Regions from separate parts of the Priestia sp. 40 genome, predicted to be linked through region 1. Evidence: a T-box and tRNA genes for the amino acid it is inferred to sense, from the RefSeq annotation. Region 1 holds a T-box; the other holds one or more tRNA genes.
What was found. A T-box is a leader RNA that pairs with one kind of tRNA and senses whether it is charged. The one in region 1 lies ahead of ileS (isoleucine--tRNA ligase), so its partner is inferred to be a tRNA-Ile.
Positions count from the first base shown of each region.

Region 2: it has a tRNA-Ile gene. The T-box ahead of ileS (isoleucine--tRNA ligase) is inferred to sense a tRNA for this amino acid. The anticodon was not compared.

Region 1 covers NZ_JBMPZA010000008.1:100,011-106,339, forward strand. The annotation lists gene ileS (isoleucine--tRNA ligase) at 1-2,160, opposite strand, end outside; T-box leader at 2,213-2,455, opposite strand; gene ACO1DI_RS12280 (GIY-YIG nuclease family protein) at 2,545-3,531, opposite strand; gene ACO1DI_RS12285 (phosphorothioated DNA-binding restriction endonuclease) at 3,634-4,515, opposite strand; gene ACO1DI_RS12290 (AAA domain-containing protein) at 4,800-6,329, opposite strand, start outside.
Region 2 covers NZ_JBMPZA010000005.1:1,184,469-1,190,797, reverse strand. The annotation lists gene ACO1DI_RS07260 (Na/Pi cotransporter family protein) at 1-631, shown strand, start outside; gene ACO1DI_RS07255 (DUF456 domain-containing protein) at 718-1,203, shown strand; tRNA gene ACO1DI_RS07250 (tRNA-Asn) at 1,266-1,340, shown strand; tRNA gene ACO1DI_RS07245 (tRNA-Met) at 1,342-1,415, shown strand; tRNA gene ACO1DI_RS07240 (tRNA-Asn) at 1,456-1,530, shown strand; tRNA gene ACO1DI_RS07235 (tRNA-Ile) at 1,534-1,610, shown strand; tRNA gene ACO1DI_RS07230 (tRNA-Ser) at 1,622-1,714, shown strand; gene sodA (superoxide dismutase SodA) at 1,912-2,520, shown strand; gene ACO1DI_RS07220 (MFS transporter) at 2,650-3,927, shown strand; gene ACO1DI_RS07215 (peptidoglycan D,D-transpeptidase FtsI family protein) at 4,089-6,266, shown strand.

The DNA of each region.
Region 1 (6,329 bases):
GGAACGTCGCACATACCAGTTGCTTAGCTCTTCAATAAATGCCGCGATTTCACGAGCGGCGCTTGTAAACCCGTAATCTTCAAGATGTGCTGTTGCTCGCTTAACCGTACTATGCAAACGTGAAAGAATCCACTCATCCAATTTTGTTTTTTTCAATTCATACGTTTGCTTCGGGTCATAGCCGTCAAGCTTAGCGTACAGAACGTAAAAGCCGTACACGTTCACAAGTGTATCAATGACTTTTGACTTCGCTTCTTGCACGACACGCTCTGAAAATTTCTTCGGATTCCAAGGTGCACTGTCTGCCAAAAGCGCCCATCTAAGCGCATCGGCACCAAATGTATGAATAAGATCAACAGGGTCCAGCGCATTTCCTTTACTTTTAGACATCTTTTGACCGTTTTCATCTAAGACGTGACCAAGAGACAAAACGCGCTTATACGGTGCTTTTCCTGTAAACAGCGTTGAAACTGCCATCAAGCTGTAAAACCAGCCGCGCGTTTGATCAATTCCTTCTGCGATTACGTCTGCTGGAAACTGTTTTTGAAACAGCTCGCTGTTTTCAAACGGATAGTGATACTGCGCAAACGGCATCGAGCCGCTATCAAACCAAACGTCAATTACTTCCGGCGTGCGCTTCATTTCTCCGCTGCAGACCGGACACGTCAGCTGCACGTCATCTACGTAAGGCTTATGCAGTTCAATGCTGTCATCCACGGAATGTGACGCATGATTTTGCAGCTCTTTGATGCTTTTCGGGGCTACTTGATGCTGGCATGCTCCGCATTCCCATACGTTCAGCGGCGTTCCCCAGTAGCGTTTTCTGCTGATGTTCCAGTCCACCATATTTTCTAAAAAGTTGCCAAAGCGGCCGTGCTTGATATGATCCGGGTACCACGTCACGCTTTCATTGTTTTTCAAAAACTGTTCCTTTAACGCCGTCGTTTGGATAAACCAGCTTTCATTTGCGTAATAAAGAAGCGGCGAGTCGCATCGCCAGCAAAACGGATAGCTGTGCTCATGCTTTTCTTTATGATACAGCACGCCTTCATTTGCTAAATAACGAACGATATCAACGTCGCAGTCTTTCACGAAACGTCCTTGAAAAGGCGGCACTTCAGACGTGTACTGTCCTTTTTCATCCACTACGTTCACAAACGAAAAGCCGTTTTCTTTTACTACTCTGTAATCATCTTCACCATATGCAGGTGCTAAATGAACAACACCCGTTCCGCTTTGGTCCGTTACATAATCAGCCGTTACGACTTCATGACCTTTTTCAACGTTCACAAAATTAAACGGCGGCTCATACGACATCCCTTTTAACTCATTTCCTTTATGATGAGATAAAACGCTATACTCTCCTTTTAACACTTTGTCTGCAAGTGCTTCTGCCACTATATACACGCTGCCGCCTTGCTCAGCGCGAACGTAGTTCATCTCTTCATGCACCGCAAGCGCCACGTTTGACGGAAGCGTCCAAGGCGTTGTCGTCCACCCTAAAAAATACTCATTATCGCGGTTTTTCACTTTAAATTTCACCGTTACCGTTAAATCTTTTACATCTTTATACCCTTGCGCTACTTCATGCGAACTCAGCGAAGTTTGACAGCTCGGGCAGTAAGGTGATACGCGGTGGCCTTTATAAAGAAGTCCTTTGTCATGAATCGTGCCAAGTACGTTCCATACGCTTTCAATGTATGAATTCTCTAAGGTGATGTAAGGGTCTTCCATATCAACCCAATAGCCAAGCTGCTCCGTGAACGTGCGCCATTGTTTTTCATACACAAACACACTTTCCTTACACTTGTTGATAAAAGCTTCTACGCCGTATTTTTCAATATCATGCTTGCCTGATATCCCGAGCTGTTTTTCAACACCGAGCTCAACCGGCAGTCCGTGCGTATCCCAGCCTGCTTTTCGAATCACTTGATGCCCCGTCATCGTTTTATAACGAGCCACCACGTCTTTAATCGTCCGGCCTAGCGCGTGTCCCACGTGAGGCAAACCGTTTGCTGTTGGAGGCCCTTCATAAAATACAAATGACGGATGCCCTTCTCGATTTTGAACCGACTGCTTAAACACATTTCCTTTTTGCCACTGCTGCTGGATACGCTGTTCGCGCTCTTGCGAAGACTCCCTTACATTCACTTCTTTCATGTGATACCACTCCTTTTAAAGTTAAAAGCACACAAAGAAACCCGTCCCTATGACTAGGGACGGGTTTTAACCGCGGTACCACCCTGGCTTCTATTGATCCGTTCATCAATAGCACTCAGCAACGTACAATCATACGCGTTCTTTTTAACGGTAGACTACCGTTCAAACTTACTCATAGATTCAGTTTGACTTCTCAGAGAGGATATTCCCCTGCAGCTTGAACACCAGCTTTCAGCTATCACCAGTTCTCTGTGGAACAAACTTGCAGCGTACTGATTCTCTTCAACGAATTTGTGTGCTTTTATTAGTAGCTATTGTATGCGGTTCGGAAGGGAATGTCAATGTTTTAAAATCCTTATTGAAATCCAAAGGTTTAGATCTAAGTTATTTTGTTTCTGCACTTAACATTTGATCGATTTTATTACGCGCTGTTATCCCGTTCTTATCTTTCCATTCAGAAGTTCCACTGCTTCTTCGCTGTGTCACAAACACTGCCGCAGCTGAGATAGAAGAAAAAATTTGATCTTGTACCAGCACGTATCTACCATCTTTTATTTCTAGTACACCGTTTTCTAGAAAAGTATTAATATGGTCTTGCTGCCTTTTAAGTTTAGCTCCTTCTAGCTGTTGTTCGCTCGCAAGCAAAGCTCCTTTATAGACAAGAAATCCATCGCTAACATATTTCCCGGTCGCATACGCATCTCGGCGCTTACAATATAGAACGTCCTCTACTATTACTGATTTTATATCTTTTGACAAATGTGTCTCAACTTGAACAACCTCTTCTATCGCTTGCTCTGCTTCAATCTTTGGTATGTCACCAGACTGTACAGCTTCGCTTTCATATTCTATTCCATTTGAAGCATCCGCAAAAATTGAAAAGCCTAACCCACCAAGTAAAACTTTAATAACATTAAAAATATCTGTCAGGTCGTCTCGTCTAAATTCACGCACAAACGGTTTTGTGGGAACGGTTTGATTAATATCATATGTACCAGAGCGCATGGCTGCTAGATAAGAAATATGTTCTAAGTATTTTACATCAACTTTATCTAATTGATCTTGAGAAGCATTAGAGACAATTAACACGGCCACATCCCAAAAACTTTTACCTGTTGATGGACTAGCATGCTGTCTTAAACGTTCATATCCCACTTCTGCCTCTCCAATATATGCCTCTTTATCTTCTCCAAATAAAAAATAAATGCCGGGCTTTTCTACTTCGCTTTCACCCTTTAAATCTTTCAAACTATTTCTGGGAATGAATACAGCCTGTATCGTTGTATTCGGCACCTCAGATACTTTAATCCCATTTGGATCTTCATCGTAAAACCAAGTCTGTATTCGTTTCGCACCGCTTTTTCGTAGCATCTTTCTTCCTCCGTTTATATCTTCTTGAACGTATTTTAACTGACATTACAATATGTAAATCACTTCCTAATTATAGACGCAGCAATCTATCATTCACAAAAATTAATTTATATCACCTGCTTGATATCTAGCAGGTCCCCTAAATACTTCTCTAACATGCCACCCAAGAAAATCTTCACTCGGCTGATACGCCGGATGAATAGGATCTCTAAGCTTTTGTCCGTGGAACTTCATAAGCCACTCTTCAAATCCATTCGTCCCATGCGCTTGGGTTGCTACTAACAGCTCATTATGATCTGAAAAAGTAAAAACTCCTCGATCAAATAATTTATGATGCATCGAACATAACGCAATTCCGTTACTTTCAATATCTGGTCCTCCCGCTTGATGCCACTTAATATGAGCGGCCTCTACACCAACTAAATTATGTCCAAGACGAACGTTAAACCCACAAACAGCGCAGCTATATCCGTAAGCTTGAAGAATTTTCTCTCGAAACTTTGGATCTCTTCTTCTCTTCAACTGTGTTTCAAAATCCAACCCTACCGCTCTTAATATATCTTCATGGATCGTATCGGGAAAATGCTCATTTAATAAAAATTGTGCTGCATCTTGAAGTAGCGTAGGATCATTTGCAAAAAGGTTATAAACATCCTGTCTAAAACCGCCTACTATATTTGTACTCAGCAAATATTTATCGGTAAAGCTACGCTTATCAATATCTTCACTTAGCTCCCATATTCCATCTCCTGTCAAACGAACAAAAGGATGCTCCGGATGATAGGAACTCCGAGAAGGTCCAAACTCCATAAGCAGCTCTTTCAAAGGAATTTTCACCTCTCTATACGGCAGGTGCATTTGCTGCTTGGCCTGCAGCTGACCTAGAGCATACAGTATTAACAGTGGTTTGTGCGGAGCTCTTTGATCTCTTTTTTTCCAGATATTTAAGTTTTTTATTTTTTGAAGTACCTCTTCTCTGTTCATGTTTATTTTTAGCTCCTATATATAGTTTTGTTGCAAATTATCTTTTCGCTCTTAATTGAATGATTTCATGTTATCACTTTTATCCAACTATTACTCTCCTAATCGTACATAAATATGTTAACATTCACTTATGAAAATAGGGACTCCACTTTAACTATCTTCGTCTACGTGACCAATTTGACGCTCTTTTCACTAGCTGAATCCCGCTCTTCAGCTACAAAAAAAGCACTTATTTCCTGTAAAATAAGTGCTTCTCCAAGTTAAAGTTTTCTTTATATGAGAGATTAAAGAGATACCTTCTGTTTAATTCTATCTTTTTTCACTATTTCTTTGATACGCTGATCAATTCTTTCGATTTCTCTAGAAGGATTTTTCCACCAGTTCCGGCTCCAAATCCGATCAATATTCCATCCGCGTGATTCTAAGAAACGCTGTCGATAAACATCTCGTTCTTTAGCACTTGGAGAACTATGATACATAGCTCCGTCACATTCGACTCCTAATATATAACGCTGTGGATCATCAGGATGTACAATAGCAAGATCAATACGATATCCTGACATTCCTACCTGTGTTGTTACGTTATAACCTATGTTTGTTAACTGTTTGTATACTTGTTCTTCAAACGGAGAATCGAATTGAAGCGTGCTATTTTCTTGAATATGTGTATTCACGCTTTCAGTAATTTCATTGATGACACTCTTAATTTGATCATGCTGAATACCAGATACTGCTTTAACGTATTTCAAATAAGATTTTAATAATCTTGGGCCGATATTTGCTGTCGCTGATACATTTAATTCTTCTGGCTCTATGCTTGAAATTACTACTATGTTTTCTTTTGCACGTGTAATTGCTACATTTAATCGATTTTCTCCCCCCTGTTGATTAAGCATACCAAATCGATTAAAAATCTTTCCTTCCTCGTTTTTAGCGTAACCGATAGAAAATAGAATGACGTCTCTTTCATCTCCCTGAACGTTTTCTATATTCTTCACAAAAATCCGCTCGTCTAAGTCTTTCCCCATCACTTGACTGTATAGAGCATTAAACTCAGAATCTTCTTGGAGCTTTTTATCAATAACATCCAGTATTTTATCTTGTGGTTTTGCATTAAATGTAATAATTCCTAATGTTTGATGAGGTTTTTGAAGTAAATGCTGCTTCAATACAGCTACAACTTCTATTGCTTCAATTTCGTTACATTGATTTAACCATTGGCCCTCTACTTTTCTCCATAACATATTAGGCGGTTGCTTTAATGGCTCAACATTTGGTGCAATTTGTATTTGACCTTGATAAAAAGCATGATTAGAAAAATTAATAAGCTCTTCAGACTTAGATCGATAGTGCCATTGAAGAATTTTTTCCGGAAATCTGCGCTTTGCTAGATTTAACAAACTTTCTGATTCATCAATATCATACTCTGCTTCATCATCTTGATTATTAGCAGCAGCTCGAAACATATTGAAGGGTGGAAGTTGTTTCTCATCTCCTGCTACAACAATTTGCTTTCCACGATAAACAGAAGGAATTCCGCTTTCTACCGTACATTGAGAAGCTTCATCAAAAATAACCAGGTCAAATAAACCTTCTTCTAGAGGAAAAATAGAAGATACGGTTTCGGGCGAAGCTAGCCACACTGGCATCAAATTGAATAAACCATCATTATGGAATTGTTCTACCAAACGGCGTATTGGCCAAATTCTGCTTTTTTTAGTTACTTCATGTTTTAATTCTTTAATTCTTCTTAAGTTTGTACTATTCACATCCATAGACATTTCCGATAGCTGATGGCGTAAGTATCTTTTGGA
Region 2 (6,329 bases), on a different contig from region 1:
GCAGGCAAAAGCAGAGCTTATTCGTATGGGAGAATTCGCGACGATTGGACTAGAAGAAGCTAATAGTTATTTGAAGACGCGCCATCTTAAACATTCTGATGCTACTATGCAAATTGAAAATGCCATTAACAATTTAGATAAAAAAATCACGAATTATTTAGTGTTATTATCTCGCTCTTCCATGTCAGAAGCTGAAAGCGAAGAGCATTCTGTGCTTCTAGATACTGCGCGAGATATTGAGCGTATTGGCGATCATTTTGAAAATATCATTGAACTTGTTGATTATCAAATTACAAATAAGGTGAAAATGACAAAAGAAGCTAATACCGACTTAGCTGACATGTTCGAATTGACTATTTTAACAGTTAAAGAAGCTGTTTTTGCTTTAGAAAAAGTAGATAGAGAAAAAGCAGTCCAGGTCATTCAAAAAGAAGAGCAGATTGATGCAATGGAGCGTCTGCTTCGTAAGAAACACATTTTACGTCTAAATGAAAATGTATGTACAGGTTCTGCTGCTATTGTTTTTGTCGATATTATTAGCAACTTAGAACGAATTGGGGATCATGCTGTTAATATTGCGGAAGCGGTACTCGGAGATCGCTATCTAAAGACATGTTCAAAGGTAAAATAAAGAAAGACCTTGCTTATGCTAGGTCTTTCTTTATAGGATTGGTTATTGTATGATAAATAGTAATAATAAAAAGGATAGGTGCAGGCATGGCTATTTTATGTTGGGCATTAATTATCATTAGCTTTGTTGTATCGTTTGTTGGGTTGGTTTATCCCATCATCCCAAGCGTGCTATTTGTAGCTCTAGGATTTGTTATATACGGTTTATTTTATGATTTTAGCTCCTATAGCTGGTTGTTTTGGGTGATACAAGGATTGTTAGTTGTCGCACTTTTTTTAGCAGACTATATAGCTAATATTATTGGTGTGAAAAAATTCGGAGGCACTAAAGCAGGTGTTTGGGGAAGTACAGTTGGGCTGCTTGTGGGTCCGTTTGTCATTCCGGGATTTGGAATTATTTTAGGGCCGTTTATCGGAGCGATTGTAGGAGAACTTATTGTTCATCGGACCACCATTAGCAACGCAGTAAAAATTGGAGTAGGTTCGGTTATTGGCTTTTTTAGTGGCGCTATTTCAAAAGGATTTATTCAACTGCTGATGATTGCCTATTTTTTATACGCTGTTTTAAAATAATATATTGACTTTAGGCTAGAAACATGTTAAATTTTTAATGTCGCTAGTAAATGTTATATTGTTCCACAGTAGCTCAGTGGTAGAGCTATCGGCTGTTAACCGATCGGTCGTAGGTTCGAGTCCTACCTGTGGAGCCATGGCGGTGTAGCTCAGCTGGCTAGAGCGTACGGTTCATACCCGTGAGGTCGGGGGTTCGATCCCCTCCGCCGCTATTTTCCAATTTACATTTGTGACATACATAATTCATATTGTTCCACAGTAGCTCAGTGGTAGAGCTATCGGCTGTTAACCGATCGGTCGTAGGTTCGAGTCCTACCTGTGGAGCCATGGGGACCCTTAGCTCAGCTGGTTAGAGCAGACGGCTCATAACCGTCCGGTCGCAGGTTCGAGTCCTGCAGGGTCCACCATTTATAGGGTTGGAGGAATACCCAAGTCCGGCTGAAGGGATCGGTCTTGAAAACCGACAGGGGTGTTAAAGCCCGCGGGGGTTCGAATCCCTCTTCCTCCGCCATACTATTGTTTATTCAAAGCTTCTTTTGAGAAAAAGAAGCTTTTTTTATGTTTAAAAGAATAGCGAATGGGAATTAGGTAAATATAAATCATGGATTAGGTACTTTTTATTTGAAACAGTAGGGTAAATTTGCTAATCTAAACGTATATGGTGCTTTTGCGCCAAAATGCTTACATATTTTGAAGGAGGAATTATTCATGGCTTACAAATTACCAGAACTACCTTATGCATACGATGCACTGGAACCACATATCGACAAAGAAACAATGAATATTCACCACACAAAACATCACAACACATACGTTACAAACCTAAACGCTGCTGTTGAAGGCAAAGCGGACTTAGAAAGCAAAAGTATTGAAGAGTTAATTTCAAACTTAGATGCTGTTCCTGAAGATATCCGTACAGCAGTACGCAATAACGGTGGCGGTCATGCGAACCACTCATTATTTTGGACAATCCTTTGCCCTAACGGCGGCGGTGCTCCAACTGGTGAATTAGCAGACGCTATCGCTAGCAAATTCGGAAGCTTTGATCAATTCAAAGAAGAATTTGCAAATGCAGCTAAAACTCGCTTCGGTTCTGGCTGGGCTTGGTTAGTTGTAAACAACGGCCAATTAGAAGTAACAAGCACACCAAACCAAGATAGCCCATTAATGGAAGGCAAAACGCCAATTCTTGGTCTAGACGTTTGGGAGCACGCTTACTACCTAAATTACCAAAACCGCCGTCCAGATTACATTTCAGCATTCTTTAATGTTGTAAAATGGGACGAAGTTGCTAAACGTTACGACGCTGCAAAATAAGCTGAAGACGTATTTAAGAGCCAGTAAAGTAATTATTACCTTTACTGGCTTTTTTGTTTTCCAATTCTTTTACATATCTCCTTTTCTTTTTCACACACTAGGTGTAGAAGAGAAAAGGAGTTTTTTGATATGCCTTTATTAAAAAAAGTAGTTGGAGATGTAGAAGTTAGTAAAGATTTACTTTTGCTTTTAATTATAGGCGGTCTTTATGCCTTGGCTATTTCAATTTCCAATTCGTTTGTTAACATTTATCTGTGGAAGCAATCAGGCGAATTTTCAGATCTCGCTATTTATAATTTAGCGGTAGTGGTGCTTCAGCCGCTTACGTTTATTTTAGCAGGTAAATGGGCCAAACGAATTGACCGGGTTGTGGTTTTAAGGTTAGGTGTATCTTTTTTAGCTGTTTTTTATATCGCTGTATTAGTCAGTGGAGCTAACGCAGCCGAGTATTTAGTATTGCTTGGTGGACTGCTGGGTATAGGGTATGGCTTTTATTGGCTAGCTTTTAATGTGCTAACTTTTGAAATTACAGAACCTGATACAAGAGACTTTTTTAATGGATTTTTAGGGATCTTAAACTCTTTTGCAGGGATGATTGGTCCTTTAGGAGCGGGCTTCGTTATTTCCGCTTTGTATGAATCACTTGGGTATAAAATTGTGTTTGGTGTATCGTTGCTATTGTTTATCGGTGCCGTTGTGCTTAGTTTTTTTATTACAAGACGCGCAGCGGAAGGAGTATACAAATTTAAAGAAGTATGGGCTGAACGAAAAGTCAATAAAGACTGGAATCGAATATTGCAGGCTCATTTCTTTCAAGGGTTGCGTGAAGGTACGTTCATTTTTGTTGTATCCGTCATGGTATTTATTACGACGGGAAGTGAATTAGCATTAGGAACATATGGACTGGTGAATTCAGCGGTTGCGTTTGTAGGCTACTATGTTGCCTCAAGATTTATTAAGCAAAAAAATCGTCTTCGATTTATCTTCACAGGGGGCCTCCTTCTCTATGGAGCAGTCTTTTTGCTTATCTTTAACTTATCGTATCCAAAGTTAATTATATATGCCGTTTGTATTGCCATTGCTTATCCTATTTTGTTGGTTCCATTCATTTCTCTAACATACGATGTGATTGGACGAGCAAAAGACGTTGTTTCAAAAAGAATTGAATACATTGTTGTTAGAGAAGTATTTCTGAATATTGGACGCGTCGTTTCCATATCTTTATTTTTAATAGCTGTACTATTTTTTGATGAAGCAAAAAGTATTCCTATTTTATTAGCTATTGTTGGAGCAGGGCATACGATCATTTATTTTTGTGTGAGACATATCTCGCAGCCTCTGCACAAAAAAGAAACGACTGTTACTCCTCCAGTATTAAATGAAGGAGATGGAGAGTCTCCAGCTTAGAGTATTGTGAGCTCCTTCATTTGCACTATGGAAAATGTCTCGCTTTTCTTTTAAAATAAATACGTTGTGTAAATAGGCACCTGTCAGGTGTCTATTTATTTGCTAAATATCTGATTTTATGGTGTTATGGTATATATGTTTTATAAAGTGTAGGTGTTGGTATGAAAAAGAAAAAAAGAAGAAAAAGTCACGTGCCTTTTCGTGTGAACTTACTTTTCTTGACCGTATTTGCCCTATTTTCCGTATTAATTTTGCGGTTAGGACTTGTTCAAATTGTTTACGGTGAGAATTACGAACGAGAAGTCGAAAAAACTCAGGACGTTACAGTCAGTACGCCTGTTCCTCGAGGGAAAATGTACGATCGTTATAACCGCGTAATTGTAGATAATACCTCTTTAAATACGATTACATATACTCGTTTTCAAGGAAATACAGCTGAAGAAAGGCTGCGCATCGCTAAAAAGTTAGCCACTATGATCGATGTTCCTTACACTACAAATGTGATTGATGTTCCAGAAAATAGAAAGAATAAAGATGCTAAAAACGCGGTAAAAATTACAGAACGCGACATGAAGGATTATTGGATTATGCTTCACCCTAAAGAAGCGGAGCAGAAAATTACGCAAGCTGATCGCAAAAAAGTTCAAGATGGTGAAATGACTGATGACGAACTGTATCAACGTCAGTTAGACCGCATTTCTAAAAAAGATTTAGAAAGTTTAAAGAGCGATTTAGAAGTTCTTGCCATTAAGCGCCAAATGGAGGCAGGTTATTCTAACACGCCCCAAATTGTTAAAAGCGGTGTGACAAATGAAGAGTATGCCGTTGTAAGTGAGCACTTAGATGAACTTCCAGGTGTTGATACAACGACGTATTGGGATCGCTCATACCCAGAAAACAGTACTCTCCGTACTTTGCTTGGAAATGTATCATCTGCCAACGAGGGACTGCCTAAAGATAAAGTGCAATATTACTTGTCAAGAGGCTATAGCCGAAATGACCAAGTTGGGACGAGCTATTTAGAGAAGCAATACGAAGCTCAGCTCAGCGGTCAAAAAGAAAAAGTCCAATATGTAACAGATAATAAAGGAAATCTCCTTGATACAATTCAAGTGTCTAAAGGTGAACGAGGCAGTGATTTGGTTTTAACTATTGATATGGAGCTTCAAAAAGCGGTAGAAAAACAAATTACGGAGCAGCTTTTAGCCAAAAAGCAAATGAAGGGAACGCAATTTTTAGACCGTGCTTTTGTGATTATGATGGATCCTCACACAGGAGAAATCTTAACAATGGCAGGTAAAAAATACACCGTTGATAAGAAGACTGGAGCGCCTAAAATAGAAGATTTTGCATTAGGCAATATTTCAACATCTTATACAATGGGCTCTGTTGTAAAAGGAGCAACGGTTCTAGCCGGCTTAGATTCAGGAGCTATTAAGCCAAACACAGTGTTCGTTGATGAACCGTTAAAAATTAAAGGAACACCGGTTAAGAAATCAGCTGAGGCTGAAGGGTTAGGGCCCTTAACGTATTCATCTGCGTTAAAATATTCATCTAACGTATTTATGTTTAAAACGGTAATGGCTATGGCTGGGTTACAGTATCATAAAAACATGACTTTACCGATTAAACCCGATACATTCAGCGAACTGCGTTCTTACTACAGTCAGTTCGGCTTAGGTGTATCAACAGGCATAGACCTTGATAACGAATCAACAGGTGTCCAAGGCGGAAGCGATGTTCCAGGTACGGCGCTTGATTTAGGAATTGGTCAGTATGATACGTACACGCCGCTGCAGCTTGTTCAATATACTTCTGCAATAGCTAATGGAGGCTATCGCATCAAGCCGCAGCTAGTAAAAGAAATCCGAAAACCAACGATTAAAACCGATGAAATTGGCGGTACGCAGCATTCATTTGAACCTGATGTGTTAAATCGTATCACGATGAAAGAAGAATACATTAAAGATGTTCAAAATGGCTTTAAGCGCGTTACGCAAGAACAAGGCGGTACAGGGTATGCAGCTTTCCATACGGCGAACTATAATCCTGCTGGTAAATCAGGAACGGCACAAGCCTATGAGAAAAACCCAAGCGGAGGGGATCCGATTAAAGTTAATAATTCGAACTTTGTGGCCTTTGCTCCGGCAAATGATCCTGAAATTGCAGTAGCTGTCGTGGTACCATCGGCATTTGTGCCAAGTGCACCAAATACCATTACAAAAGAGCTTGCTCGTTCTGCGCTCGATACTTATTTTGATTTAAAGAAAAAAGGTGAACAAGAAGTAAAAGATCAAGAAGAGAATCAACAGGCTGTCATTGCAAACGACGCCAATTAAAGAGGCTGGGAAAAAAGCATATTAGTTGAAGTAAGATCCGAACGAAGTTGATTAAGAATCAGC